DNA from 4 places in the Comamonas sp. CMM03 genome. Region 1 is predicted to be linked to each of the others. Evidence: predicted binding sites of a transcription regulator. Region 1 holds the regulator's gene; each other region holds the start of a gene.
The links. The regulator LexA, encoded in region 1, represses DNA repair genes until DNA is damaged. The targets are predictions, from matches to a motif close to ACTGTATNNNNATACAGT.
Positions count from the first base shown of each region.

Region 2: the regulator LexA is predicted to act here: its motif matches at 2,166-2,183, upstream of recA (recombinase RecA).
Region 3: the regulator LexA is predicted to act here: its motif matches at 4,968-4,985, upstream of KW830_RS06470 (VRR-NUC domain-containing protein).
Region 4: the regulator LexA is predicted to act here: its motif matches at 2,720-2,737, upstream of KW830_RS03435 (LexA family transcriptional regulator).

Region 1 covers NZ_JAHUXB010000001.1:916,083-923,660, forward strand. Annotated here, with positions in the region: gene KW830_RS04100 (PepSY domain-containing protein) at 1-135, opposite strand, end outside; gene KW830_RS04105 (TonB-dependent siderophore receptor) at 154-2,310, opposite strand; gene KW830_RS04110 (AEC family transporter) at 2,732-3,682, shown strand; gene pdxH (pyridoxamine 5'-phosphate oxidase) at 4,123-4,785, opposite strand; gene KW830_RS04120 (hypothetical protein) at 5,087-5,392, opposite strand; gene lexA (transcriptional repressor LexA) at 5,621-6,292, opposite strand; gene KW830_RS04130 (asparaginase) at 6,374-7,363, shown strand.
Region 2 covers NZ_JAHUXB010000003.1:78,920-86,497, forward strand. Annotated here, with positions in the region: gene KW830_RS11145 (sensor histidine kinase) at 1-520, opposite strand, end outside; gene KW830_RS11150 (response regulator transcription factor) at 624-1,298, opposite strand; gene KW830_RS11155 (MarR family winged helix-turn-helix transcriptional regulator) at 1,591-2,094, opposite strand; gene recA (recombinase RecA) at 2,243-3,361, shown strand; gene recX (recombination regulator RecX) at 3,547-4,008, shown strand; gene KW830_RS11170 (DUF4010 domain-containing protein) at 4,045-5,271, opposite strand; gene yddG (aromatic amino acid DMT transporter YddG) at 5,338-6,276, opposite strand; gene cycA (D-serine/D-alanine/glycine transporter) at 6,493-7,578, opposite strand, start outside.
Region 3 covers NZ_JAHUXB010000001.1:1,411,017-1,418,594, reverse strand. Annotated here, with positions in the region: gene rraA (ribonuclease E activity regulator RraA) at 407-931, shown strand; gene KW830_RS06490 (ATP-binding protein) at 1,051-2,616, opposite strand; gene KW830_RS06485 (response regulator) at 2,626-3,303, opposite strand; gene KW830_RS06480 (YkvA family protein) at 3,564-3,860, shown strand; gene KW830_RS06475 (type 1 glutamine amidotransferase) at 3,913-4,758, opposite strand; gene KW830_RS06470 (VRR-NUC domain-containing protein) at 5,025-6,716, shown strand; gene KW830_RS06465 (ATP-dependent DNA helicase) at 6,713-7,578, shown strand, end outside.
Region 4 covers NZ_JAHUXB010000001.1:744,110-751,687, reverse strand. Annotated here, with positions in the region: gene selB (selenocysteine-specific translation elongation factor) at 1-167, shown strand, start outside; tRNA gene KW830_RS03450 (tRNA-Sec) at 371-466, shown strand; gene KW830_RS03445 (hypothetical protein) at 1,085-1,591, shown strand; gene KW830_RS03440 (hypothetical protein) at 2,041-2,610, shown strand; gene KW830_RS03435 (LexA family transcriptional regulator) at 2,756-3,175, shown strand; gene KW830_RS03430 (GGDEF domain-containing protein) at 3,582-4,859, shown strand; gene KW830_RS03425 (N-acetyltransferase) at 5,061-5,888, opposite strand; gene selD (selenide, water dikinase SelD) at 6,078-7,154, shown strand; gene KW830_RS03415 (NAD(P)/FAD-dependent oxidoreductase) at 7,394-7,578, shown strand, end outside.

The DNA of each region.
Region 1 (7,578 bases):
GGCATGCAGCCGGCGGTCCAGCGGCTGGGCCACCACCAGCAGTGCGCCGGTCAGGCCGGCCAGCACCAGCACCCAGCCCAGGCCCAGGGCCAGCCAGCGGTGCAGCCGCAGCCACAGAGAACGCAGTGCAGTCATGCTTGCAGCGGCCCTGGTTTAGAACGGCAGCGTGGCCTGCACGTACAGCGTGCGGGGCATGCCGACATACTTGCCACCGTTGTTGTCGGTGGAGCGCAGGTAGTAGCGGCGGTCGAACAGGTTCTTGATCCCCACGGCCAGGCGCAGGTTGTGGGCTTCCTTGCCCATCTGGTAGCCGGTGCGCAGGTTGACGGTGGCGTAGCCTGGCACATCGCCCAGGCGGCCAGAGGCGTCTTCCTGCGTCACGTACTGCGTGCCCGATCCGGGAGAGCGCTGCTTGGACTGCGCGTTCAGGTCTGCGTTGAAGGTCCAGCGGTCCACGCTGTAGCGTGCCGACAGCGACGCCGTGTGGCGCGAGTACAGCGGCAGGTCCTTGCCCGCAAAGTCGCCGGCCTGCGAAGAGGCCTGGGTGTAGGTGTAGGTCATGCCAGCGGACAGGCCCTTGAGGGCGGGGAAGGCCTTGCCGAAGTCATAGCGCAGGGCCGATTCCAGGCCGCGGTGGCGGGTGGCGCCCAGGTCGGTCCAGATGCCGTCGACGCCGACGCGGGTCAGCAGCAGTTCCTTGTCGAAGTCGATGTTGAACAGCGTCAGCTCGCCGCCCCATTGCTCGCCCTGGAAGTGTGTGCCGATCTCATAGGTCTTGGCCGATTCGGGGTGCAGGCCGCGGTCGCTTTGTGCCAGCTGCGCATACTGCTGTGGCCCGAAGGACTTGCCAGCGTTGGCAAACACGGACCAGTGGTCGTTCATGCGGTAGAGCACGGACAGGGTGGGCAGCCATTCGTCGGCCTCGGATTCGGGGGTGATGGCACTGGTCACCACACCGCCCGCGCCCAGGTTTTTCACGTGGTTGAAGGAACGGATGCGCTCGAAGCGCACACCGGGCGTGATGGTCCAGTTGCCGATATCGATGCGGTCGTCGATATAGAAGGCATGCGCCGTGGTGCCACCATGGCTGTTCTGGTAGGCATTCATGGGCAGGTCCATGGCATTGCCTTCGGTGCCCGGCGTGTAGTAGGCCGTGCGCAGCGCCACTTCGGAGCTCTTTTCCTTCAGGTAGCGGTAGCCCACGCTGACTTCCTGCACCACCGAGCCGGTTTCAAAGATGCGCGAATAGCGCGGCTCCAGGCCCAGGTAGTTGTAGTTGCGGGGGGCTGCGGTCAGGCGGCGCTGGCTGCCGCTTTCCTGCTCGATGTAGCTGCCGCGGAAGGAATCCACGTAATAGGCCAGCACTTCGACGTTGTTGCGGCCGTCGTTGTGGGTGTACTTGAGCGAGCCGTCGGTACGGCGGCCGGTGAACTGGTCGTAGCTGCGCGTGCTCTGGAAGGGGTCGGCCGCGTACTGCGCCGTGGTCAGGCCGCCGGGCATGCGGCCCTTGCCTTCAAAGTGGTGCAGCGAGGCGCTCAGGTTGTCCTGGCCCGTCAGGCGGTAGCTGCCCTTGAGCAGCACATCGTCGATGTCGGTCTTGTCATTGCCCGCGCGCCAGCCGCTGCCGTGCGTGCCCGAGTACAGCAGCGCGCCGCCCAGGCCGGCCGCGTTGGTGCCGCCCACAAACAGACTGGGCGTGGTCTTGACATTGCCGCCGTGGCTGTAGAACTCGGCGCCCACGCTGGCATCGGCCTCGAATTCCTTGGGAATGGCGCGGGTGACGAAGTTGATGATGCCGCCCACATTCTGCGGGCCGAAGCGCACCGAGCCTGCCCCGCGAATCACGTCCACGGAGCTGAGGTTGCCCAGCGATACCGGTGCCAGCGACAGCTGGGGCTGGCCATAGGGCGCGTAGGAGACGGGCACGCCATCCATCAGCACATAGGCGCGGGGCGACAGGCGCGAGGTCAAGCCGCGCACGCCGATGTTCAGCGAAACGTCGCTGCCACCCGTGCCGTTGCTGTCTTGCACCTGCACGCCGGGCACCAGGCGCAGCACATCACGCACGCTGGCCGAACCGCTTTCCTCGATGCGTTGCTGGTCGACGATGGTGCGGGCGCCGGCATGCTCCAGCACCTTTTCCTGGTTGGGGTTGTCCAGCCAGTTGCCGGTGACGGTGACCGAGTCCAGCGTGGACACCACAGGTTCGGCGGATTGGGCGTAGACGGCGGCGGGCAGGCAGGCCAGTGCGGCCGCAGCGGCCACGGCACAGCGCACACCGGCCGTGCGGGGGGATTGGGGAGAGGACATGAAAGAGAAGGGGGAGAGGCTGCGTTCAGGCCGCTGCGGTCAGCAGTGCAGGCGGCGGCACGGCAGAAAGAGGGTTGGTGACAAAACTCAACAATGATTATAAATAGGAATGATGCGCAATTTGGCGATAAGGGCGCCAAAGTCGCTGTGGCTGTCCGGGGAAGTCGCGGCCCCCCCGGATGCCGAGAACGTTGCAGATCTCGAAGCATCCTGCCTTCGCAGGGGATTGCCGTGGCCTATCATGCGGGCCGCAGCACAAGCCCCGTAGCGTTGCCCGTGCCCCGTGCCCCGTGCCCCGTGGGAAGACTGCGACTTTGCGGAACGCTGGGCCGGCACGCTTTGTGCGGATGCGGTGAAGGTGCTGTGCAGGTCCTGGCGGTCTTCGGCAGGGCGCTGCTGCGTTGTTTTTCAGGAATCTTTGGTGAACTCTCCCGCTTTCTCTGCCCTGTTGCCTGTGATTTTGATGATTGGCCTGGGCATCTGCCTGGCCAAGCTGCAGTGGGTGCGCCACGCTGCCGTACGGGATCTGTCGAATCTGGTGTTCTATGTGCTGACGCCGGCGCTGCTGTTTCGCACCATGATGCAGGTGAAGCTGACGGACCTGGACTTTGCCCCCATCGGGGTGTACTTTCTGGCCGTGGCCCTGGTGTTCGCCGTGACCATGCTGGTGCAGGGCTTCACCACGCTGGGTGCAGCACGCGCACTGGCCAATACCTTCAGCAACACGGTGATGATCGGTATCCCGCTGATGAGCCTGGCCTATGGCGAGCAGGGTCTGGTCACGCTGTTCACCCTGATTTCGGTGCACGCCCTGGTGCTGCTGACCAGCGGCACCATCATTTTTGAACTGGCCGCCGCGCGCCAGGCCAGCCGTGCAGGCCAAGCGGATGCGCGCGGCATGGGCCGCACGATTGCCCAGGCGGTGAAGAACAGCATCCTGCACCCGATTCCGCTGCCCATCATTGCCGGGGTGCTCTACGCCCAGACCGGTTTGTCCGTGCCCGAGGTAGTGGATACGCCGCTGCAGTTGATGGGGCAGGCGCTGGGCCCCATGTCGCTGCTTCTGGTGGGGGTGACGCTGGCCTATGGCCGGGTACGGGGTAACCTGAGTGCTGCGCTGCGCATTGCCGTGGTGAAGACTGTGGTGCACCCCGCCGTATTCCTGGGCTGTGCCTGGCTGCTGGGTCTGCGCGGCCCGGCGATGGCCGCCATGGCGCTGGCTGCGGCCTTGCCCGTGGGCGCCAATGTGTTTCTGTTTACTCAGCGCTATGAAGTGGGGGAGGACGAAGTCACGGCCAGCATTGCGGTTTCCACCGCGCTGGCCCTGGTCACGCTGCCGGTGGTGCTGACGGTGTTGCAGCGCTGGGCCTAGGTCACCGCGGTGAGCCTGCACCGTGCGGCACAGCGGGGCTGCTGTGCTATTGGTGAGGCTGCGACACATCGGGGGCACACATATCGGGGGCGCGTTCGCTCCCATGGCCTTGGTCGCAGCGGGCTTCCAGGGTTTGCTGCGTTGTATGGGGCGTATGCAGCAGACAGCCAGCAGGCAGTACTGATGCCAGCCCGTGGGACATGGCGCAAGGCAACGCACCCGCTGGCGGTGCAAGGGCGCGGGAGGGGCTGAGACGCTGCCCAGTGTCCCGCGATGCCTATGCGCTGCAGCCCAGGGGCCGCGTCTGGGACATAGAAAAAGCCCCGGCTGCGCGAGCGCCGGGGCTTGGGCGCACCGCCTAGACTTGGCGCGTACACCGATATGTGTTGTATCGGCGTACGCTGCGGGGACTTGAGCGGTTTTCGTTCAAAAAGCGCTATTCAGGGCGCAAGTCGTTCACGTACCCAAACCTGGCTGTCGTCTGGCCCGCTTTCGGTGCGGTAACGCAAACGGTCGTGCAAGCGGCTCTTGCGGCCCTGCCAGAATTCCCAGCGGTCGGGCACCAGACGGAAGCCGCCCCAGTGCGGGGGGCGCGGAGGCTTGAGCAGGAACTGGGCGCCATATTTGGCGGCGTTGGCCACCAGCACGCTGCGGCTGGATATGACCTGGCTTTGCGGGCTGGCCCAGGCGCCAATGCGGGAGTCCAGCGGGCGGCTGTGGAAGTAGGTGTCGCTTTCCTCGTCGCTGACGCGTTCGACCCGGCCTTCGATGCGGACCACGCGCTCCAGCTCCACCCAGTGGAACTGCAGTGCTGCAAACGGGTTGCCCGCCAGTTCGTTGCCTTTGCGGCTGTCGTAATTGGTGTACCAGACAATGCCGCGTGCGTCATAGCCCTTGATGAGCACGATGCGTGTGCTGGGGCGCAGATCGTTGCCTACCGTGGCCACGGTCATGGCATTGGGTTCTGCCACTTGCGCGCTCACGGCTTCCTGCAGCCACTGGTCGAACTGCGCCAGGGGATCCGCTTTGGATGCGTCTTCATTGAGTTCTGCGCGCTCGTAGCTCTTGCGCAGGTCGGCGATGTGGGCAGAAATCTGGCTCATGCCGCCATTGTGCCCCCTGCGTGCAGCAGTGCGGTATTTGTGCAGGCCGTGCGCTGCCTGCTGTGGCTAATGCAGACCAGGGAGGTACGTCCAGGGGCAGATGAGATGGCGTGTAGGCGAGCCTGAAACCGGTTGCCGTGGTGCATGCGCTGCAGTACGGGGGCAGTCCGCCGGACTGCCAGATGTTCCGGGATTGCGCCCCTTGTGCACGCAGGCCTGGCAAGTTCGGACACTGCAATCCGCAATGTGCAGGATCTGGTGCCGCACACGGGCCGCGTATGGCGGCGCCGGGCGGCATGGCTCAGCCAGCCAAGGACACCGTTTCGGCGCGGCTCATGTGTTCCAGGGCGGCGCAGACATCGGCCATGCGACCGCTGAGCACCATGCGGGCGCGGTCGCCCACGTCGCGACGCAGGACGCGCACCTTGTCGTCCATGGCCACGCTGAAATAGCGGCTGTCGTTGGCACTGGCGGTGGATGCTGCGTTTGTGCCAGCAGACGCTGCCGCACGATGGGCACGCAGGCCCGGGTGGCGCTGGACCTGCATGGACAAGGGGGCAGTGAGGGTAAAGCCGACCGGGGTGCTGGAAGTGGTGAACAGGCGCATGGGGGAGCTCGCTTTCTGTTGTGCAGTTTTCCGGGCAAACCTACTCCCTCAGGCTGCACACACCTGATCGGAGAGACAAATTCTGGGCAAAACAGCCCCTGCGCGGCCGCGCAGGCCGCGGTACAGAACCGTGGTAGTGGCGGAAGTGGCTGGGCGGCGCTTCCGCGGTCAAGGGCCTGGGTGGCAGCGCTGAGCGCGCCATGGGAAGCCCGGTAGAAGGACCGGGCGCTACATGTGCGCCGAGTTGCGGATCAGGCCCACGGCCAGACCTTCGATGGCGAAGGGCTCCTCGGGATTGACCTGGATGACGGGGTAGTCGGGGTTTTCTGGCAGCAGTTCGATCTGCGAGCCGGTGCGGCGCAGGCGCTTGACGGTGACGTCATCACCCAGGCGGGCCACGACGATCTGGCCGTTGCGGGCCTCATGGGTGGACTGCACGGCCAGCAGGTCGCCGTCCAGGATGCCGGCGTCCCGCATGGACATGCCACGCACCTTCAGCAGGTAGTCGGGCTTGTGGGCGAACATGCTGGCTTCCACCGAATAGGTCTGGTCGATGTGTTCTTGGGCCAGAATGGGCGAGCCTGCAGCGACACGGCCCACCAGCGGCAGCAGCAGCGGCTGCATGGCGGTCAGAGGCAGGGCAAAGACGTTGCCGCGGGCTGCGTTGATGCTGCGCACGGTGTCCACGCACAGGCGGATGCCGCGCGAAGTGCCGCTGACCAGCTCGATCACGCCCTTGCGGGCCAGGGCCTTGAGGTGTTCCTCCGAGGCATTGGCCGACTTGAAACCCAGCGTGCTGGCGATCTCGGCCCGGGTTGGGGGCGCGCCAGTGCGGCTGATGGCAGACTGGATCAGATCCAGAATCTGCTGCTGCCGGGGGGTGAGCTTGGGGTGGTCCATGGGCATTCCTCGATCAATGGGGATGAATACTGTGCGTTCATCCAGTACCTGTATTTTTGACCAGTTTGCAAAGGACTGCAAGTGGAAAGTGGCAAAACCATCGTCATTCTGGGGACCGGCGGCACGATTGCCGGGGTCGCGGACTCTGCGGGGGCCCATGTGGGCTACCGTCCGGCACAGCTGGGTGTGGCGCAACTGCTGCAGGCGGTGCCCGACCTGGAACGCGTTGCAAAAGCACCACTGCAGGCCGAACAAGTGGCCCAGCTGGACAGCAAGGACATGGACCACACCACCTGGCATGCGCTGGCAGTGCGCTGCAGCCAATTGCTGGAGCGTGCCGATGTGGGGGGCATTGTCATCACCCACGGCACCGATACCCTGGAAGAAACCGCCTGGTTCTTGCAGTGTGTGCTGCAGCCAGCCAAACCCGTGGTGCTGACCTGTGCCATGCGTCCGGCCAGTGCCATTTCGGCCGATGGGCCTGGCAATCTGCGGGATGCGGTGATTTGCACAGCCGATGTCCATGCGGCCGGGCGCGGCGTGCTGGCCGTGATGGCCGGGCTGGTGTTCAGTGCCCGCCAGGTGCGCAAGGTGCATCCCTACCGGGTGGACGCATTTGACGGCGGTGACAGCGGCCCGCAGGGCTGGGTGGAAGAGGGGCGGGTACGCTGGGTCGGCCCCGTGGAGGGGGCCGCTCTGTCGGCGCCGAAGATTCCGCCGGTGGGCGCGCTGCGCCCGCCTGCCGAATGGCCTCAGGTGGAAATCCTGGTGAGTCATGCAGGCTGCAGCGGGTCGGTGATGCAGGCGGTGGTCCAGGCGCTGTGCAGCGCTGGCGTGCGCGGGCTGGTGGTGGCCGGCACAGGCAACGGCACCACCCACCAGGCGTTGGATGCCGCACTCGAAGTGGCGCAAAGCCGGGGCCTGGCGGTACGCCGCAGCACGCGTTGCGAGCGCGGGCGCATTGTGCAGGCCGAAGACGCCGATGACAGCCGTGTCAGCGCCTTGTCTGCCGTGAAGGCGCGCACCAGTCTGATGCTGGAATTGATGGGCTGGCCGCGCACGGACCGCTAGCCCGAAATCCGTGCCGGTGCGGCAGGCCACGCCGCCATAGGGTGGGGGGGCGGGCTTGTTGCGCGGCGTGAATACGTGCAGGCCTGCCAGCCCAACCCGCAGGTAGGCAGGCGATAGCGTGTTGCAGTCGAGGTCCGCTGGAAAATCTCGCCAACCCGGGGTCTGCACAGCGCTGGCTGTACGGGGCTGTCGTGTGGCGCGCACGAAATTCTCAC
Region 2 (7,578 bases), on a different contig from region 1:
CCCCCTTGATGATTTCCGCCGCCAGCACGCTGCGCTTTTCACGCGTTTCCGCCACCTGCACCAGGGCCAGCACCTCCTGGTCCAGCGGCACGCGCACCCAGATCGAGGCCACACGAATGTCCACGCCGCGCAGATCGTCATCGCGCAGCTGCACCTGGCCGATGCTGGCTTCGAAGCCACCGCCGGTTTCCGGCGGCATGGGGAACTCACGCTCGCCCGACAGCAGCACGCCTTTGACGCCCAGCACCTGGTAGTACACCATGTCGGAATCGTCGGCACGCAGCAGCTCGCTGGCGAGGCGCGGCATGTAGAACTGCAGCTGCCCGTCGCTGACCACCAGCAGCTGCGCCAGCGCCTGGGCGTTGTACTCCAGCGCGCGGTCGAACGGCTTGTTAGCCAGCTCCTGCGCCACCAGCCAGGTCAAGGCCAGCGACACCGGCCACAGCAGCAGCAGCGGCGTGAGCATCCAGTCGAGGATCTCGCCAAACAGGGACCGCTGCTCACGCTGGAAAATGTTCAAGGTGCAGGTTCAGGCCAGGGGCCAGAAAAAGTGGCCCGGAACACAAACGCCACGGCGAACACCGTGGCGCAGGACATGCCGCGCGCACCGGGCGCGCAGCCGCTCAGTGGTTGATCTTCTCCAGACAATACCCCAGGCCGCGCACGGTGGCGATGCGGATGGGACCGCGCTCGATCTTCTTGCGCAGGCGGTGGATGTAGACCTCGATGGCATTGTTGCTGACCTCTTCGCCCCACTCGCACAGGCGCTCCACCAGCTGGTCCTTGCTGACCAGGCGGCCCGCGCGCTGCAGCAGCACTTCCAGCAGGCCCAGCTCGCGGGCGGACAGCTCCACCATCTTGCCGTCGATGGTGGCTACGCGCCCGGCCTGGTCGTACACCAGCGGGCCGTGCTTGACGGTGCTGCTGGTGCCTCCCATGCCCCGGCGCGTCAGCGCACGCACGCGGGCTTCGAGTTCCTGCAGGCTGAAGGGCTTGGCCATGTAGTCGTCGGCGCCGAAATCCAGCCCCTGCACGCGCTCCTCCACGCTGTCGGCGGCGGTGAGGATCAGCACCGGCAGCGCATCGCCCCGGCTGCGCATCTTCTTGAGCACTTCCAGCCCGTGCATCTTGGGCAGACCCAGGTCCAGGATCAGCAGGTCGAACTGGTCGTTGGTCATCAGCGCGGCATCGGCCTCGCTGCCACTGGACACATGGTCCACCACGGCACCCGCGCCGCGCAGGCTGCGCAGCAATCCATCGGCCAGCACCTGATCATCTTCGGCGATGAGTATGCGCATGGGGGTCTCCTGAAGGCGCCGCAGTCGGGCCGCGGTCGTTTATGTCTTGATGCTTCGGATGGCACTGTGAAGTGCGCCGCGCCAACCTGTCGGCCAGCCGGACCATTCTAGAAGCCGCCCATCCCCTGCACCAGCGGACTTCCCCCGGGAAAACACCCGGTTCGCCTGTACGGAAGCTGACATTCACGCCGGTCTTGATGCAAGTCATTTCCGCGCACATCCGACAGTCCCCGGCCGCTGGCGCCGACAGCCGGTGCCGCGCCGTCCCGCACGCCTGCCTGCCCACAGGCACTCAGGCCAGCGTGCCGCTGTCGCCCGCGTAGGCCTCCAGGCCGATCTGGACAACGGTGGCCACATCCTGGCCCACCGATTCCACAAACTCCGCCTCAGCCTGGGCCACGGCGTCATGGAAGGCCTGCAGCCAGTCCAGCCCGGTGGGCGTGAAGCACACACGCCGCGCGCGCCGGTCGTGCGGATCGGACTCCCGCGTGACCAGACCCCAGGCCACGCACTGGTCCACCAGGTCGGCCATCGCCTGCTTGCTCATGCCCGCGCGCTCGGCCAGATCGGTGATGCGGTCGCCCGCCAGCGACAGGTGGCGGGTGATGTGGATGTGCGCCGCACTCACCTGGTCGCGCGCCGCCAGGTTGGACAGCGCCAGCGGCACGGCCACATCGCGCGCCATCAGCTGCAGCACGCGGGCATCGAACTGGCGCATGGCATGGCCCAGCAGCCGGCCCAAGTGGGTCTGGCGCCAGGCATCGCTGGGGGGAATGGCGTGGGGAAGTTCGCTCATGGCCCCATGGTAATTTAGTCAGGCAAACTGACTAAATATTGGTGGAATTGGCTGAACAGCGCCCCTAAACTACTGTTCAAGCATCCAGCCTGTTATTCATTCCAGTGGCTGCACCCCATCCCGCCAAACCCTTCCAAGGAGAGTTTTCATGAACGCCATTGCCGCCAAGTCCGCCGACGCCAACAGCGAAAAAGCCAAGGCACTCGCTGCCGCCCTCGCCCAGATCGAAAAGCAGTTCGGCAAGGGCACCATCATGAAGCTGGGCGAAGGGGAAGCGGCGCAGGACATCCAGGTGGTGTCCACCGGCTCCCTGGGCCTGGACATCGCCCTGGGCGTGGGCGGCCTGCCCCGTGGCCGCGTGATCGAGATCTACGGCCCGGAATCCTCGGGCAAGACCACGCTGACGCTGCAGGTCATCGCCGAAATGCAGAAGCAAGGCGGCACCTGCGCCTTCATCGACGCCGAACATGCGCTGGACACCAGCTACGCCCAGAAGCTGGGTGTGAACCTGAGCGAAGTGCTGATCAGCCAGCCCGACACCGGCGAACAGGCCCTGGAAATCTGCGACAGCCTGGTGCGCTCCGGCGCCGTGGACCTGATCGTGGTCGATTCGGTGGCCGCGCTGACCCCCAAGGCCGAAATCGAAGGCGAAATGGGCGACCAGCTGCCCGGCCTGCAGGCCCGTCTGATGAGCCAGGCACTGCGCAAGTTGACCGCCACCATCAAGAAGACCAACTGCATGGTCATCTTCATCAACCAGATCCGCATGAAGATCGGTGTGATGTTCGGCTCGCCCGAAACCACCACCGGCGGCAACGCGCTGAAGTTCTACGCCTCGGTGCGCCTGGACATCCGCCGCACCGGCACCATCAAGAAGGGTGACGAAGCCATTGGCAACGAAACCAAGGTCAAGGTCGTCAAGAACAAGGTCTCGCCTCCGTTCAAGACCGCCGAGTTCGACATCCTGTTCGGCGAAGGCATCAGCCGCGAAGGCGAGATCCTGGACATGGGCGTGAACGCCAAGATCCTGGAAAAGTCCGGCGCCTGGTATGCCTACAACGGCGAGAAGATCGGCCAGGGCCGCGACAACTCGCGTGAATTCCTGCGCGAGAACCCCGCACTGGCCGTGGAAATCGAGAACAAGGTGCGCGACAGCCTGGGCATTGCCCTGCTGCCCGTGGCCGCCGGCGAAGACGCCGCCAAGCCCGCCAAGGGCAAGAAAGGCGACAAGAACGCCACGGTGGACGAAGACGGCGTGATCGGCTAAAGCCCCCGAGCGGTCGCCCCCTGGCCACGCTGCGCCAGGGGGACAGCCGCCCGGCCAGGGCAGCGCCCGCCAGCGGCCTGCGGCGCACAGGCCCCAGGGCACTGCCCGCCGCCCCGTCGCCACACAGGTTTGCCATCTTTGCGCAGGGTTCCCTGCGCCTTTTTTGTTTCTGGAGCGTGCACCGCATGGGCTTTGCCAAACTCTCCCTCACCGGCCGCGCGCTGCGGCTGCTGGCCCAGCGCGAACACTCGCGGCTGGAACTGGAGCGCAAGCTGGCCGCCCATGTGGAAGAAGGCGAGGATCTGGCCGCCGTGCTGGATGCGCTGGAGGCCAAGAACTTCATCAACCCCGAGCGGGTGGCCCAGTCCGTGGTCTACACCCGCAGCAAGAAGCTGGGCACGGCCCGCGTGGTGCAGGAACTGCGCAACAAGGGCCTGGACGATGACACCGTGCGTGCGGCCACTGCACAGCTGCGCGCCACCGAACACGCCCGCGCCTGGGCCGTGTGGCAGCAGAAGTTCGGCCAGCCCCCCGCCACCTTACAGGAACGCATGAAGCAGATGCGTTTCCTGGCCAGCCGGGGCTTTGGCGGCGAGGTGGTGAGCAAGGTGGTCAAAGGCCAGCCTCCCGAATCCGAGCACGGCTGATGCCGCAGCAGCCCGGTGCAGGGCCGCTGCCCCACCTCACCACAGCTGGCCCAGGACCCCGCCGGCCACCAGGGCCAGCAAACCGCCCGTGACCAGGACGCCGTAACGGGCGCCCCCGCTGGCAAAGGCCAGCGCGCTTTTGGCCAGACTGCTGCTGGCCAGCACACCCAGCACCCCCCAGTGCGCCACCTCCAGCGGCACCACCCCATTGGCCGCCATCTGGGCCACGCCAGCGGCGGCGGCGTGCACCTCGGCCAGCGCCACCAGCATGGTGCTGGCCAGCACCCCGGCACTGCCATAGCGCGCGCCCAGCCAGGCCGCCAGCAGTGACACCCCGGCAATCAGTGCCGCAATCCACAGCGCCTGCGACAGCTGGAAGGCCCGGCCGGTCGCCGCAGCCGCCTGGGTCTGCACACCTTGTGCGCGCCGCCACAGCAGCGCCACCACCCCCAGCAAGGCCAGCCCAGCCCCCACCAGGCTCCCCGCAGCCGTCTGCAGCAGGGCCGGCGACACGGCGCCCACCACGGCCACGAACAGCAGCAGGGACGCCAGATTGGCCAGCAACGCCGCCGCAGCGCAGGCACTGGTGTGGGCCGGCTCGGCCCGCGCACGCTGCCCCATGCCGGAGACCGCAGCAGTGGAGGAGGCAAAACCGGCAAAGAAACCCGCAATCGACAAGCCCCAGCGCGCGCCGAACAGGCGTTGCGCCACATGACCGAGCATGCCCACCGCCATGACCAGCACCACAATGCGCCACACCATCAGGGGACTCACCGCCCCCCAGGGATCGATGGGACTGCGGGAGAGCAGCGGCATGACCACCAGGGCCGCGGCCCCCAGCATCAGCGCGTCCTGCAGCTCTTTTTCGCTGATCCACTCGCGGCTGAGCTTTTGCATCGGCACCTTGGCCTGCAGCAATATGGCCATCAACACCCCCAGGGCGGCCGCCAGCGCCGGGTCCCGGGCGGCCAGCCCTCCCAGCAGCGCGGTGAGCAGCAGGGCGATTTCACCCGTCAGCCCCGGGTCCTCACGGGCGGTGAAACCATAGGCCAGCGCCGTCAGCCCGGCAACGGCCAGCAGGGCCGCAATGAACACGCCGCTGCCCAGCATCCAGGCCACACACCCCAGCAGCCCCACCAGGGCATGGGTGCGCGTGCCCGCCATCAGTGCAGGGCCGACATGCATGCGCTCGCGGACCACCCCCACCAGCAGGCCCACGCCCAGAGCGGCCAGCAGCGCGCGAAAAATCGCTTCCCCTTCCATAAGCCTCCGGCCCAGGTTGCAGATGGGGGAATTATCACCAGCGCGGCGGCGCGCCGGAAGGCGACGTCAGCGCACGCGCGTGGCGCCCCAGCAGACCAGCGAACCCACGGTCACCAGCAGCACGCCCTGCCAGAACGGCCAGCCCGGCTGCACCGACAGCCACAGACTGGCCCACAGCGCCGACAGCACCGGTGCGAAATACGAGCCTGCCGCCATCACTGCCAGATTGCCGCGCTGGATGCCATGCTCCCAGCAGCTGTAGCCGATGGCCGTGGACGCGCCGATGGCCAGCAGCTCCAGCGCCACGCCCCAGGACCAGCGCAGGGGCACGGTGTCCACCGCCAGCCACTGCCCCCACAGCACCACAGCCGTCAGCAGCACGAACAGGCCCACGCCGTTGAACCCGCCGCCGTGGATGCGTGACAGCACCGAATACACCGGCCACAGGACGGCAGCCGCGAACGCCAGCGCATAGGCCAGCGGGTTGCTGCGCATATGGGCCAGCAGGTCCTGCCACCAGGGCAGGTCGCTGCCCGCACCATCCCCGCTCAGCACCCGCACCAGTCCCCAGATGCACAGCGCCACGCCCGGCCACAGCCACCAGCGCGCCCCCTGCTGGCGGCACAGCACGGCAAGCACGATGGTCAGGCTGGGCCACAGGTAGTTGATCATGCCCAGCTCCATGGACTGGGCACGGTCCTGCGCCAGGCCGATGGCCACGGACAGGCAGATTTCGTAGAGCACGAACAGCAGGCCGCAGCCCAGCAGATACACCTTGGAGACGCTGCGCAGCTGCGCCACGCGCGGCACGCCCTGCACCGCCAACAGCAGTGCGGCGCTGACGCTGTAGAGCATGGCCGCGCCGCCCAGCGCGCCCAACGCTTCGGACACCGAACGGATCAGGCCCACAGTGCTGCTCCAGCACAGCACGGCCACCAGGCCGATCAGGGTGGCGCGGCGCACGCTGGCGGCATCGTGCGAAACAGGGGAAGCAGGAGAGGACATGCGGCGAAGAAACGGTGGATGACAAAGGGGGCGGCGGGCAGCGCACGCCGGAAAGCCGTGTCGGATGCGCTCACAGCCCCGGTGCAACCGGACAGCACCTGCCGTTCCCGCCGGTCTGCGCCAGCCGTGCGCTGGGCATTGTGCATGGCCGCAGGAAGGCTGCGGCGCAAAAAAGGCCCTCGCAAGGGCCTGGATGGGAAGCGCACACGGAGCCGCTCAGGACTGCGTCTTGGCGGCCAGCGGGGCGGCCGGCTCGGACGCGGCAGCGGCCAGCTGGCGCTTGCGCAGGAACCGGTAGGCCACGCCCAGCAGCACAAACCACGCGGGCGTGGCGATCAGCGCCTGGCGGGTGTCGGCTTCCAGCGTCAGCAGCACCAGGATGCCGGCGAAGAAGGCCAGGCAGGCCACGCACATGGCCACGCCGCCGGGCATCTTGTAGCGGGATGCGGCATGCAGGGCCGCCCGCTGGCGGCGGTAGACGATGTACGACAGCAGGATCAGCGACCAGACGAACATGAACAGAATCGCCGACACCGTGGTCACCAGGGTGAAGGCCTCCACCAGATTCGGCACCACCCACATCAGGAAGGCACCGCCCAGCAGGCAGATGCAGGAGAACAGCAGGCCGCGGGCCGGCACGCCGCCGCGCGACAGGCGGTGGAAGGATTGGGGGGCATCGCCCTTGAGCGCCAGACCGTACAGCATGCGGCTGGTGGAAAACACGCCGCTGTTGGCCGACGACGCGGCCGAGGTCAGCACCACGAAGTTGATGATGCCGGCGGCCGCAGGCAGACCCGCCAGCACGAACAGCTCCACAAACGGGCTCTTGCCCGGCACCACATCGCGCCAGGGGGTGACGGCCATGATGGCGATCAGTGCCAGCACATAGAACACGATGATGCGCACGGGGATGGAGTTGATGGCGCGCGGCAGCGTGCGTTCGGGGTCTTTGGCTTCGGCGGCCGTGGTACCCACCAGCTCGATGCCCACAAAGGCAAACACGGCGATCTGGAAGCCCGCGAAAAAGCCCAGGGCCCCGTGCGGGAACATGCCGCCGTCGTTCCACAGATTGGCCAGGCTGGCCCCGCGCCCGGCGGGCGAGGTGAAGCCGCTGGCCACCATATACAGGCCCGTGCCCACCAGCGCCACGATGGCGACGATCTTGATCATCGCGAACCAGAACTCGATCTCGCCGAACAGCTTCACCGTCAGCAGATTCAGGCCCAGCAGCACGGCCACGCAGGCGATGGCCGGCGCCCACTGCGGCAGATCGGGCCACCAGAACTGCGCATAGGCGGAGAT
Region 3 (7,578 bases), 490 kb from region 1:
CGAATTGTTGTGCAACGTCACTTTTGGCGGGTTTCCGGCACTGGCGGCACGCCCGAATGGTTGTTCAGGACGCCATGGCGACAAAAAAGCGGTGGCGGCTGCGCTAGCTTACGGAGGCAATTTCCAGGGGCGAAGGGCAGCGCTGGCGGCCCAGGAAGAGGTGGCTGGCGGACATCTGTGGAAGACTGTGGCCTGTGTTGTCGGGAGCCTGTCAGCGGCTGCCGGGATGATAGGGCTGCCCCTCCCGGTGGCTTGCACGTGCTGCCTGCGATCTGCCGTCGGCTGTCGTTTGCCGGCTTGCGTGTGGTCGCATGCTGCCCCTCTGTCAAGGGCCTCGGCGCCAACGCCGGGATCCGCCATCACGGGCGGCCCTACGGGTGATGACTATTGTTTTGGAGCTTTTTTCATGCGCACTGCCTCTGCCCACGGTCCTCAGGTTGCCACCTGCGATCTGTGCGATGTGTACAAGAACGACGAATCCGGCCAGTTCCGGGTGCTGCCGCCGGTCTTCCCCAGCTTTGGCGGGGTGGAGTCCTTTGCCGGCCCGGCCTTCACGGTGAAGTGCTTTGAAGACAACAGCCTGGTCAAGGCGGCGGTCGACTCCCCGGGCCAGGGCCGGGTGTTGGTGGTGGATGGAGGCGGCTCGGTGCGCCGTGCGCTGGTGGGCGGCAATCTGGCAGCAGCAGCCGGCCGCAACGGCTGGGCGGGGGTGGTGGTGTATGGTGCCGTGCGTGATGTGGCCGAGTTGCGTGCCGCCGCCGTGGGCATACGCGCGCTGGCGCTGATGCCGCTGCCCACGGAAAAGCGCAACGAAGGCCAGTCCGGCGTGGCCGTGCAACTGGCCGGGGTGACGGTGCGTCCCGGGGACTGGGTGTATGCCGATGCCGATGGCGTGGTAGTGGCCGACCGGGCAATTCACCCCGGAGCCTGAGCGTTCCGTCGCGGCGGCGTCCTGCGGGGCGCATGACGCTGGCGGTTGCTGGCGTCTCCTGCAAAGATGCCGAAGAGGTATCTGGGGGCGCCAGAGTGACAGATATTGCCCCTGGCGCTTCAGGCCGCGCGGTGTGCCACCCGCTGCAGCGGCAGCGACAAGGTCGCGACCAATCCCGGTGCGTCCGGAGCCAGGTGCAACTGGCCGCCAACGCTTTCGGCGATGCGCTGCACGATGGTCAGGCCCAGGCCGCTGCCCTGGGTGGCTGATGTCTTGCGCCAAAAGCGCTGCAGGGCCTGGGCGCATTCCTCGGCGCTCAATCCAGGGCCATGGTCCCGCACCTGGATCTGCAAGGTGGCGGTGGCAGTGCTGGCACAGGCCTCCACCCCTGTCGTGCCCGCCGTTCCGTGGCTTGTTGTGCCATGGGCCGGGTCGAGCCCTTCATCAACGCCATCGGTATCGCCAGCTGTACCCGTGCCGGCAGGCTGCAGGCTCAGTTGCAGGGTGATGGGTTGCTCGCCCAGGTGGTGGCGCAGGGCGTTGTCTACCAGGTTGGTGACGGCGCAGGTCAGCAGGGCGGGGGCCAGCGGCAGCTCCCAGTCGTGCAGTGCGGCGGGTTCCAGGTCGGTCTGCAGCCTGGGCGTGGGGGTGTCGCCCTTGTTGGCGCGCTGCAGCGATTGGCGGCAGGCCAGGTGCAGGGCCTCGGCGATGGCAGTACCCTCCGTGCTGGGGGGCGTGCCGGTGCTGGCGCTTTCCACGCGGGCCAGTTGCAGCAGCTGTTCCAGTGTGGCGTGCATGTGGTCAATGCCTTCACTGGCCTGCTTCAGAGCCTGGCTGGCGGGGTTGCCCGGGCTGCCTGGGCCGGGTGGTGCGTGGCGTTCCAGCACCAGCTGTGCCACCTGCACATGGGTTTTGATGGCGGTCAGCGGGGTGCGCAGCTCGTGGGCGGCGTCGGCCGTCCAGCGGCGCTCGTGCTCGATGGCGCGGTTCATGCGGCCCAGCAATTGGTTCAGGCTGCCCACCAGCGGGGCCAGCTCGGCCGTGTCCTGGCCGGTCTGCACGGGCGAAGGGTCCTGGGGTGGGCGGTGCTGCAGCTCTTCCCCCAGGCGGTGCAGCGGCTCCAGACCCAGGGTGCAGATCCACCAGGTCAGCAGCACCACGCCGGCCAGGGCCAGCACAAAGGGCACCACCAGGGTATAGACAAAGGATTGCACCAGCTGTTCGCGCACGTCCAGCCGGTCGGCGGTGGCAATGCGGATGCCGTTTTCCTCCAGCACATAGGTGCGCCAGGATTTACCGCCTTTTTCAATGCTGCCAAAGCCGGAGCGGGTGAGCGGGGTGAAGTCGGGGCTGTTGCTGGTCTTGGCCAGCGGCAGGATGTCCACCTCGCTGCGCACCAGGCTGACCTCGCAGGCCACGCCGTCGCGGGCAATCACCGACAGCAGGGCGTTGTTAGCGGGTGTGATGGCATCCACCTGCGCCGGCTGGAACTGGTGGACGATGCCCGACACCATGCGGGCGCTGGCGATCAGCCGGTCGTCCAGCATGGTGCGCAGCTCACGCTGCATGGTGGGAAACATCCAGGCCGCCACGCTGCCCCACAGCACGCACAGCGTCAGGCTCAGTCCCAGCACCAGGCGCAGGCGCAGGCTGGTGGGGGCCGGGGAGCGGCGCAACAGTTTCATGCCGGATCCTCAGAGACCGGGCTGGCAGTAGCGCGCGCCCAGCCGAAAGCCGATGCCGCGCACGGTGTCGATGATGTCGCTGCCCAGTTTCTTGCGCAGATGGTGCACATGCACATTCACCGTGTTGCTGCCCACATCCAGGTCAAAGCCGTACAGGCTGTCGTGCAGCTGGGCCAGGTTCAGAACCCGGCCTCGGGATTGCAGCAGCGCCGCCAGCAGCGCCCATTCGCGGCGGGACAGCTCCACCAGCTGACCGTTGCGCCAGACCTCTCCGGTGCCGGTGTTGACCTGGCAGTCGCCCAGCGCCATCAGATCGGTGGCACGGCCGCCGGCCCGGCGCAGCAGGGCGTGCAGTCGCAGCACCAGCTCCTGCAGGTCGAAGGGCTTGGTCAGGTAGTCGTCGGTGCCGGTCTGAAAGCCGGCCACCTTGTCTTCGATGGTGCCGCGCGCAGTCAGTATCAGCACCGGCAGCTGCAGGCCGGCGGCGCGCCAGCTGCGCAGCAGGGCCAGGCCGTCACCGTCGGGAAGGCCCAGGTCCAGCACGCAGGCGTCGAAATGGCCGGCGGTCAGATGGCGGTCGGCCAGGGCCAGATTGGGGGCAATGTCGCAGGCAAAGCCGTGCAGCTCCAATCCGGCCTTGATGCCACTGGCCACCAGGCTGTTGTCTTCCACGATCAGTATGTGCATGCCGCTGCCCCTGCGCGCCCGCGCGCACAAAAAAACCAGTGATTCTATAAATGCAGGGTTATCGCAGTATTAAGGGCGGGGTGCGGGGGCGGAATCTGGAAGCGAGTTAAGTGGCCGGTGCGGTGGCGCCCTTGCTGCTACACCCTGCAGCAATTGCAGGCGGCGGCAGCCTTGTCATCTTCCAAACTGTCCGCATGTGAAGGACGGGTTGCGTGGCATGTCGCTGCGGGACCGTCTGCCGGGGGAAAGAAAGGTCTGCCATGTGGAAGCTGGGTCGTCTGCTGTCGGTGTTTCGCAAGGAGCTGCGGCTCGCCTGGGCGGTGCTGCGGGATCCGCGTGCGCCCAAGGCTGCCAAGCTGGCCACGGTGCTGGCAGCGTTGTACGTGGTCAGTCCTGTGGATTTTGTATCGGACTTCATCCCCGTCCTAGGCTGGCTGGATGACGGTGTGATCGCCTATCTGCTGCTGCAGCTGGCCTTCAAGTTCCTGCCGCCCGAGCTGCTGGCCACGCTGCGGGCCCGGGTGGGGCAGCGCAGCCCCGGCAAGGCCACGCCCTGAGGCCAGGCGGCGCGTGCCTGCGCCCCCCTGGTGTTCCGCTTTATCGACGTGATCAGCCCACGGCGCGCGCCAGGATGGCTTTGGTCTGCTGTGCCAGCGGTGCCTGGTACTGTAGTGTCAGCTCGGGGCCGGGTTGGATCCGTCCGGGTTGGGTGGCCGTGGCAGGCGCGCCCGGCAGAGCCCCCAGCTGAAACAGCGCTGGCCGGTCCAACTGCTCTGCCCAGGCGCTGTAGGTGCGCCGCGCCGTGGCGTGCAGCAGCGCCAGGTGCTGGGGGAGCTGGGCCAGAATCTGCGGTGCGCGCTGCACGGCGGGGCCGGGGGCGCGGCGCAGTTCGTCCTGGCCTTCGCTGCACCAGGCGCGGACACTGTCCTCCGTGACTTCCAGGTGGCCCTGGAACGCCCAGTGGCGGCCATGCACAAAGCCCTTGTTCAGACAGAACGCGCCGTACATGCTGCGCGAGGCGCCTTGGGGCAGCTCGAACGTGTCGTAGTGCCAGTTGAACAGCGTGATCCGGGGCGGCAGCTGCATCAGGTCCTGCGCCTGGCGCGTGACCCATACGTTGCTCCAGCCGATGTTGGGGCAGGGATTGCGCCACACCCGCGCACCCATGGCGCGTGCCAGCATCTGTGCGCCAAAGCAGTGGCCCAGCACGGGCACATCGTGCGCCAGCGCGTTCTGCAGCAGGCAGCGCTCCTGTTCGATCCAGCGCAGCTGTTCGTTGGCACAGTGGTTGCTGCCCAGCACCACCACCCCGCGGTAATCCGCCGCCCGCACCGGCGCGTGGCCTTCCTGGCAGGGACTGATCAGTTCACAGGCAATGCCTTGCTGTTGCAAATGTTCCCAAAGCACCCCGGGGCCTTGTGCGGCTTCGTGCTGGAGGATGGCGACTGGTTTCATACGTCAATTGGCTGGGTGCTCCAGCCTGTGGTGGCGATGGCTGAAATCTAGGCATTCGGGCATCAAGCCCGTGTCGGGATTGCGCAGTAGGCCATCAAGATGGTGTCAAGCTGGCGCGGCCAGGCAGAGGGGCCGCAGGCCTTGCGCCAGGCCTGTCTTGCCCATGGCCCTGCTGGCGCGGTAGGCATTGGCCGGGCAGAGGTGATGAATCTGTATAAAAATACAGTTGCCTAACCGTTCCCGCCACTTTCTGTCATTTCCCGCCCGTGACTGCGCCGCAGCCTGCTGCCTTCCCGCCCCATCGCCTGTATTACCTGCACAACTTTCAGCGTGCGCTGAACTGGTTGGGGCAGCGCTATGGGGACCTGCTGGGTGAAGAGGAGGCCGGCTTTCTGGCTGGATTTGCCCTGCTGCCGGAGCCCACGCAGGCTCTGCTGGTGCGCATGGTGATGCGCAAGGGGCCGTGGTTTCGGGCCAGCAAGCTGGTGTATGCGGAAATCGGCGACAGTGCCCAGGCGGCCGTACCGCTGTTGCAGATGGGCTGGCTCAGCACTTCTGAGCCCATGGCGCTGGGTGAACTGTTTGGCCTGCACACCAAGTCCGAGCTGCTGGACATCTTGAAAGGCGCCGGGTTGGCGGCCACGTTGCGCAAGGCCGACATGCTGGCCGCGCTGGACGGGCAGACTGACCCTCAGCCCTATGCCGCCTGGCACCCCCAGGCCACGGACCCCGTTTGGCGCGTGATGGTGGGTGAGGTGTGTGAGCGGCTGCGGCTGATGTTCTTTGGCAACCTCCACCAGGACTGGTCGGAGTTTGTGCTGTCCGATCTGGGCATCTTCCGCTATGAAGCTGTGGCGCTGGATGCCGCCTCACGCGCTTTCCAGAGCCGTGCCGATGTGGACTTCTACCTGGCCATTTCCACCAGCCGCCAGGCACTGGATGCAGGGGGCGATGCCGGGGCGCTGCTGCAGTCGCTTGGGCAGCTTGAAAGCCCCCACCGCTGGCTGAACCAGCGCCGCGCCAAGCTGCTGCTGCGCCTGGGGCAGGCATGCGAGCGGGCGCAGGACTGGGAAAACGCTGCCCAGGCCTACACCGCCAGCGCCTACCCCGGCGCCCGCCACCGGCATATCCGCGTGCTGGAGCATATGCAGTGCTTCGGACAGGCCCTGGACCTGGCGGCCCAGGCCCAGACGGAACCTGAAAGTGAAGAGGAATCCCAGCGCGTGGCCCGCATGCTGCCGCGCTTGCGCCGCAACGCGGGCCTGGGCGGAGCCCCCCGCCAGGCTGCGTTGGCTCCGGCCGTGGCTGCGCTGTGCAGCGAGGTTGTGCTGGCGCGGCCAGCCCAGCCGGTGGCCGTGGAGTACGCATTGCGCGACCACTGGCACCGCGGCGAGGCACCGGTGTTCTATGTGGAGAATGCGCTTATCAACTCGCTGTTCGGCCTGCTGTGCTGGCCGGCGATTTTCGCGCCGCTGCCGGGCGCGTTCTTTCACCCCTTCCAAAGTGGACCGGCCGATCTGGGAGCCCCCGACTTCGTGGCCCGCCGCCAGCCCCTGTTCGATGCCTGTCTGGCCGAGCTGCAAGATGGCCGTTACCGCAGCACCATCCGCGGTCGTTTTGCCGGCAAGGCGGGCACGCAGTCGCCCTTTGTCTTCTGGGGCACGCTGAGCGACGCGCTGCTGGAGCTGGCGCTGGACTGCATTCCCGCCGCCCACCTGCAGCGGCTGTTTGACCGCCTGCTGCGGGATGTGAAGGCCAACCGCACCGGCTTTCCCGATCTGGTGCGTTTCTGGCCTGACCGCGCAGAGGGCGCAGGACGCTACGAACTGGTGGAAGTCAAAGCGCCGGGCGACAAGCTGCAGGACAACCAGATCCGCTGGCTGGACTATTGCGCCGCCCACGGCATTCCCGCGCGCGTCTGCCATGTGCAGTGGCAGGGGATTGGCGAAGGCGCATGAGCGACGCCGCTGCCCCGCCGACGGTGGCCGTGCGAGCGTTGTGCGAGTTCACAGCCCGCACGGGTGATCTGGATCTGCGCTTCACCCCGGCGCCCAGTGCGCTCGAAGGCATGGAGGGCCATGCCGTGGTGCAGCAACGCCGACAGGTCCAACCGGACAGCAGATATGAAGCCGAGGTCGCGCTCAGTGGCCAGTTTGAAGGCCTGCAGGTGCGCGGCCGGGCCGATGGCTTTGATGCGGCGGCGCAGCAGCTGGAAGAAATCAAGACCTACCGCGGCCCGCTGGACGCGGTGCGCCCCCACCACCGCGCATTGCACTGGGCCCAGGCCAAGGTCTACGGCCATCTGCTGTGCCAGGCACGCGGACTGGCGCGGTTGAACGTGGCGCTGGTGTATGTGCACACGCCCTCTCTGCAGGAAACGGTGCTGGTGCAGGACTGTAGTGCCGACGAGTTGCAGCAGTTTTTTGCCATGCACTGCCGCCGCTACCTGGACTGGGCGCGCAGCGAAGCAGGGCACCGCCAGCAGCGCAATGCGGCGCTGGCGGCAGCGGCCTTTCCCATGGCGGCGTTTCGCACCGGGCAGCGGCAACTGGCGGTGGCGGTCTACCGCACGGCCCGCAGTGCCGGTGGGGGCCGTTGCCTGATGGCCCAGGCCCCCACCGGCATTGGCAAGACGCTGGGCACCATCTTTCCCATGCTCAAGGCCATGGCGGGGCATGGCGCAGCCAGCGCTTCGAGCACTTGCAGCGGGTTGGACAAGCTGTTTTTCCTGACCGCCAAAGGCACGGGCCATGGGCTGGCATTGCATGCGCTGGAGCACATGCAGACGGCATTGGCCCAGGGACAGCACGAACCGTTGCG
Region 4 (7,578 bases), 170 kb from region 1:
AGGCCGCCCACGGCGAGGTCGAAGCCCGCGCCTTCCGCGACGCCACCGGCCTGGGCCGCAAACGCGCCATCCAGATCATCGAATGCTTCGACCGCCTGGGCTACACCCGCCGCGTGCGCGACGCCCACGTGCTGCGCCCCGACGCGCAATGGAACCGCAGCCGCTGACCGCACAGGGATAACGATGCGATGCGATGCGATGCGATGGGCTGGGCTGGGCTGGGCTGGGCTGGGCTAGGCTAGGCTAGGGATGAGATGGAGATAACGATGCAGGTTCCCAGCAGGGGCTGGGGCATTCCCTGTGCCCCACATCGCCACCACCTGCGCTGCACACAGGCTGTAACACGGTAGAATCGTCGCTTTCCTCCCAAGGAAGGCAATCGTGCCCGGTGGCGCGGCCGGGCTTCAAACCCGGTGAGGGGTGTCAGTCACTCCTGGGTTGGTTCGACTCCAGCTGCTTTCCGCCAGAACACCGGTTCGCGAGAACCCAAGAAGCCCCGGCCTTCACTGCTGGGGCTTTTTTCATTCTGACAGACGTATCCCTGGTTGGCTTTTGACGATCCGAAATGAGCCACCAATATCGGTACTCACACGCCGTCTTGATACCGTAGCTGGCGCTCTATTCAATGACACTGACTTAGGCAGTTGACAGCAAGTAGACGCGCATTGCGCATGAGAGGTCTCAGTTACCGGGTAGCTCAGGCGTAGACACTTGCACAGTGAGCCAAACACCGCTGGGAATCTGCACGAGCGATAGTGGTTGCCCGGATTTGTGTGTTGGATGACAGCGCTGGAAAAGCGATTGCTTTCAGCATCGACAAGGATGTGTAAGCAAACGCTGCATATACTTAGCCCCAGTACTGAATGAAAAAACAGCCACTATCAACACTTTAGGCGTGCATAAGAATGCCTTGCCTATGTGTATACATAGGCATTGACTGTCCATACTAATTCAAATACTTGCAACGGTATAGATTTAAGGCATTTCCGAATGCTGAGACATAACATCCCAACCATTCAGACGGCGTTATCAGTCTACCGCTGAATTCTAATGCCAGTTTTTCCACTGTCACAATGAGACCTATATGATTCTCCTACGTCGTTTCTTTTTTCTAGTTTTTTTCGCCTTTTCCACCACCGCATCGCAGGCCAACGGCCTCGGTCTCGATTTAATGCCAGATAAGGCAACGGCACTGGCTGGGGTTACAGTAAATGTGGTGGCACAAATGAATGGACAGAAACTAGACTACTCACCTGCAAGCCTGAAGATAATTGATCAGATCGTCCTGGGATTCCGAAAAGAAGGAAATACAATCGAATCAATGAATAAAACATTAATCATCTTCGGATGTTATGTGGGAGAAGTCATGGTCCGTAATCTCGGCTATAAATGGGACAACCCGACACAGAAAGAAATCTCTATAGGATTTGATGTAACTGGCGTTCGTGGGACGAATGATAGTTTCTCCAACCCTATTGGCAAAGTCTTTAAGCTCATGAAAAATGGACAAGAAGACAGTGTCGAACACTTCTATAGCGTCTTCTCAAAAGATCTCTCTGAAGTGGTGCCCGAAAAGGTTGGAAAAAATTGATAACTGGCCTTTTTACGAACCGGACCTCCATTCGTGGATCCAACTCTCTTCAACGTTGAGTGATCCTTTCAAGGAGCAGGCGGTGAAATTTGGGCTCCGGCTGTGGTCAAAAGTTATCCATTCGTAAAGTGAGAACGCAGCCCCCCAAAAGCGCTGGGGGCGGCACTCTTGAATGCAGACCGAGACTGAGTCTGCTTTGCCCGGCCTGGTCCACTACAGGCAGCACAAGGGCGTCCCCAGCGGCAAACCTTTTTCGCCAGAACACTGGTTCGCAAAAACCCGAAGCCCCAGCCTTCACTACTGGGGCTTTTTCATTCTGTGTGCGCTTTGGCGGTCGCTTTTTGGCGATCATCACCGCGTTACTGGCCGCAGTAAAGAAACCAAAGCTACAGATGGCAGACACAGCACCATCCAGGAAGTCACCAAGCCCAACAGACCCAGCCATTGCGGTGGACGCCAAACTGGCCGCCACCGCAATGGCCCACATGGACCAGACCAACGAAGGCGACATGCACTTCCTAGCCCGCCTGGCGCCCAAGTACGACGCCGTGGCCACTGTCAAGAAAAAGCACCTGCTGTTCATGCCCATCAACGGCACCACCATCAGCAAGGACAAAAGCCAGCACACCATCCACATCACCCGGGCCAGCGGGGACCGACACCGCTGGAGCAGCAGCACCCGTGAGGCATTTAATATGGCGTGCACGCCTGGTGGTCAGACCGCGTCAACGGCAAGCGCAAGGCCGTCATTGCAGGTGACAAGACCCACAACGTCAAAACCCAGAAGAAACCTACGCCAGCGAACAGGACGCCCTGACCACCGCCCGCGCCTGGAACGCGGCATGGCCACGTTCGAGCTGACCCTGGCCCAGGGCCGGCCAGAACTGATGCCCCAAAGCCCCGTGCGCGTGACCGATTTCAAGGAAGACATCGACGGTCAGAGCTGGCAGGTCAAAGAGGTCTGCCACACCCTCAGCGACGGCGGCCTGGGCAGCAAGGCAGGGGCAGTGAACGACTAGCCCATCATCAGCCCCGCCCTACTGATTCAGCAGCAGCCAACCCCGTCCCAAAAGCCGCAGACACACCCGGTCACCAACTGCGGCTGCATCCGTCTCACGACTCGCATATACTGTATGCATGTACAGCCATCGTTTTCTTGCCGGCATGCCCGTGCCCGCCACCATCACCGCCATGCCGCTGCCCATGCTGGCAGCGCCCGCGCGCGGCGGCCGTGCCAGTGCGGCGGAGCGCGGTGCGGTCACGCACCTCGACCTGGCCACAGAACTGGCGCAGCACCCGCAGTCCATCTTCATCCTGCGGCAGACGGGTGACAGCATGGAAGGCGCTGGCATGTTCGACGGCGACATGCTGGTGGTGGACAAACTCCTCCAGCCCGTGCACGGCGACATCGTGGTGGCCCAGGTGGATGGCGAATTCACCTGCAAGCGCCTGCATGTGCGCGACGGTCAGTTCGTTCTGCACCCGGAAAACCCGGCGTATCCGGACATCCATCCCCAGGAGGGACTGCACATTGAGATCTGGGGCGTGGTGACCAGCAGCGTCAAGCGCTTGCGCACAGCGTGAGGGCATGGGGCATGGGGCATGGGGCATGGGGCGTGCCCTGTCCGCACTGATGTTCGCGCCAGGTGACTGCCGCTTTCCGTTGCTGCCCCACAGCACCGCCATAGCCGCACACCGCACCTGCCGGGCATCCCCCGGTTCCACCACCAGCTCTACCGCCCATCCAGAAACCCTGTTCTGCATTACAAAACAGGGGTCTGCGCCATGCTGGATGCATGTCCAGACACCCGCATCCAGGGCCATTCAGAAAGCCGTCAACAGCTATCAAATACACAGCATCCTGACTTCATCTCGCCCGCATTCCACCCAGGTGCCTTGGTGGGCAATTGCCGATAGCATTTATTCGAATGCCGACAGGCTGCGCACAGAGAGGGTTCGATGTGGCGCACTGGGGGGATAGAAATAGATCATGCTGGATTTGACGACTGTGTCGATGATGATCGTTCTGTCCTCGGTCACCCTCGCTGCGCTGACGGGTTTCTGGGGCAGAAAATTCTGGAACGACGGTGGCAGCCAGCTGACACTGGGCCTGGTGCTGTTCGGCGTGGGCTTCAGCTGCCTGAGCTTCATGGGCTCCCCGCTACGGCCCCTGCTGTCCGGCATCGGCTATGTGGCGTTTGCCAGCGGCATCTGCGCCAGCATTGCCAGCCTGCACCGCTTCTACCGCATACCGCTCACCACCGCCTGGCTGTACGTGCTGCCGGTGTGCATTGCCGTGGTCTATGTGCTGTTGCTGGATCCGGCCCAGGTCGTGGCGCGCACGCGCACCGTCTGCGGCATGCTGATCCTGCACAACCTGTGGATGGCGCAGATCCTGCTGCGCCGCTACCACCATATGGGGCGCGGGGAATGGGTGTTCATGGCAGGCGTGGCGCTGCTCACCGCGGCCCTGGTGCTGCGCATGTTCTCGCCCCAGCTGTCGCTGACCGTGCTATCCCCTTCCAGCACCCGCAGCAGCTCTTCGCTGCTGCTGTCCTATGCCGTGCTGTTCATCGCCCTGCACCTCAAGGCCATCGGCTTTCTGATGATGGCCCAGGCGCGGGCAGACCAGCAGTTGCTGCGCTTTGCCAATGAAGACAGCCTCACCGGCCTGCCCAACCGCCGCACGGTCATGCAGGCCCTGCAGCACACACTGGATCTGCCCCACCACCAGCGCCGGCCCCTGGCCGTGCTGCTGATGGACCTTGACCACTTCAAGCGCGTCAACGACCAGTGCGGCCACCCGGCTGGCGACCAGGTGCTGGCCGGCATGGGGCTGATGCTGCGCCAGCAGCTGCGCCCGCTCAGTGTGGCGGGCCGCTATGGCGGGGAAGAGTTCATTGTGGTCTGCCCGGACACCACAGCCGAACAGGCCGTGCAACTGGCCAACCGCCTGTGTGAAGCCGCCTGCAACCAGTTGCGCGCCCACCATGCCAAAGGCAGCTGGCCGGTAACCATCAGCGTGGGCGTCAGCGCCCTGGCTGCCGACAGTGCAGACGTCTGCAGCACTGTGCTGCTGCACCAGGCCGACCAGGCCCTCTACCAGGCCAAGCACGCCGGGCGCGACCGGGTCTGCCTGTTCGGCGCACCCGCTGGCGACGACGCGCTGGACGGCCTGGACCTGCTGGGCCAGGGCTTGGGCCTGGGCGTGTTGCGCTTTCCGGAACGCTTTGTGCGCCCCCGCAGGGACGATACGGCCGAACGATAGACACCTTCACCTTGCCCGGCCGGCGCGCAGAAAACGCGCGAAAAACACACAGCACGCACGCGGCAAGGACACAGAAGGCACGTTCAGGAGGCACAGCCCCCCGGGTGCGCAGCGCTGCCGCGCACCGCCAGCCCCACAGCACTTCACCGATCGCTCACCGGCACCGCGTCCACACCGAAGCCGAAACTAAAGAGCCAGCTCCTAACGCTGCACCCGGTAGTGGTAGCCATAGACCGGTACAAAGCCCAGGCTGGCATACAGCTGCTCGGCCACCCGGTTGCCGCCGCGCACCTGCAGGTCCACCTGCTGCGCCCCCTGCGCCGCGGCCCATTGCAGCAGGCCGCTCACCAGTTGCCGGCCCAGGCCCTGCCCCCGGTATTCCGGCGCCACCACCACGTCGTACAGACCCGCAGCGCCACGCTCCAGCACCGCCAGGCCCCAGGCCACGCTGCGCCCGCCTTGCTCCACGGTGGCATAGGCGCAGTGCCCGCCAATGCCATCCACAATCCGCTGGTGCCAGGGCTGCTGCGGCGCCGCCAGGCCGCTGGCCTGGGCATAGCCGCCCAGCCAGGCCGGCGTGCAGCGGGGCTCCACGGGCACGGCGGGCAGCAGGCAGTCCGCTGGCGTGCCGTGGCGCAGCAAAAAACGGGAAGGCTCCACCAGGGCATAGCCGCGCGCGGCCAGCAGCGCATCGCACTGTGCATCCGCCAAGGGGGACAGCCGGAAGATGGCGGGCAGCTGCTGCCGCGCATACCAGGCTTCGATGGCCTGCAGCAAACCCTCGTCCAGCAAGGTACCGGCCTGCACTGCGTTGGCCGAATTGGCGCGCTTGGTGTAGCCACCGCTGCTGCGCAGCAGCCAGCCGTCCATGACCGCCGTGCGCACCGCCGGCCAGGCATTGAAGCTGCGCTGCTCCAGCCGCGCCACGCTGGCTGTGCCCGGCGCGGCCACCAGAGGAAGGGAACCATCGGCACCGGCTGGAACACCCGGAACAGGCGGCGCACCGGCCGCAGTGACAGAAGCATCCATGGACTAAAAAAAGCAGAAAAACGACCGCCGCAACCCTGGCTTCCTGGCCGCAGGCCCAGCTGCCGATAATAGGGGGAGTCGCCGCTGGCGCGCCGCCCCCCTCTGCCCCGCAGCATGACGGCGCCCACCGGCCCTGTTGGACCCTGCCCGCCCGGCCTGCCTGCGCCACGGGCTTTTTCACACGCTGCCATGACTGTCACCACCCCAGCCTCCACCACCGCCCCTGCCGTGCCCCGTTTGACTTCGCTGTCCCATGGCGGTGGCTGCGGCTGCAAGATCGCCCCCGGCGTGCTGTCGGAACTGCTGGCCAAGAGCAACCTGCCCAAGCAGTTCTTCCCCAATCTGCTGGTGGGCACCGAGACGGCCGACGACGCCGCCGTCTACCGCATCAACGACGAGCAGGCCATCGTCGCCACCACCGACTTCTTCATGCCCATCGTCGACGACGCTTTCGACTTTGGTCGCATCGCCGCCACCAATGCGCTGTCCGACATCTACGCCATGGGCGGCACGCCGCTGATGGCGCTGGCCATTGTGGGCATGCCCATCAATGTGCTGCCGCACGATGTGATCGCCAAGATCCTGGAAGGCGGTGAGTCCGTGTGCCGCGACGCCGGCATCCCGCTGGCCGGCGGCCACTCCATCGACTCGGTGGAACCCATCTACGGTCTGGTGGGCATCGGCATCGTCAACCCCAAGCAGATGAAGCGCAACGCCGATGCCCAGGCCGGCGACGTGCTGGTGCTGGGCAAGCCGCTGGGCGTGGGCATTCTGTCCGCTGCGCTCAAGAAGAATCTGCTCGACGACGCGGGCTACCGCGCCATGGTGGCCGCCACCACCCAGCTCAACCGCCCTGGCATGGAACTGTCCCAGCTGGCCGGCGTGCACGCCCTGACCGATGTGACCGGCTTCGGCCTGCTGGGCCACAGCCTGGAGCTGGCCCGCGGCGCAGGCCTGACCGCCCGCATCGACAGCCGCACCCTGCCCGTGCTGCCGGGCGTGGCAGACTTTGCCGCGCAAGGCGTGTTCACCGGCGCCTCCACCCGCAACTGGGCCAGCTACGGCGCCAGCGTGCAGCTGGCCAGCGGCATCAGCGATGCCCAGCGCGCCCTGCTGACCGACCCGCAAACCTCCGGCGGCCTGCTGGTGTCCTGCACCCCTGAGACCGTGCAGCAGGTGCTGGACCTGTTCGCCCGCCATGGCTTTGCCGATGCCGCCGTTGTGGGCCGCATGGAAGCCGGCGCCGCCCAGGTGGTCGTCGACTGAGCCTGCAGAACCCACCGGGCCACAGGCCAACGGGAGCCACCGCACTCCCGCACACTGGCACCTTCGGGTGCCTTTTTTGCGCCCGCAGCGCCCGCAGCCACCACCGTCGCTTTGACACGCCGTTTTGCCGATGTGACGCCGCAACACTGCCTGACTGCCCGCACGCAGGCGCACAATGGCAGACTCCTTCCGGGCAAGCCTTGCCCCCTCACCCCATCTCCCCCTCATCTGGTTGGACTATGTTGAATTCCCGCGTCGCCGTCCTGGGCGCCGGCATGGTGGGCGTTGCCACCGCCCTGGAACTGCAGCGCCTGGGCGCCCAGGTCACCCTGATCGACCGGCGCGATCCGGGCCAGGAAACCTCCTACGGCAATGCCGGCGTCATCGCCCGCAGCTCGCTGATGCCGTTCAACCACCCCGATCT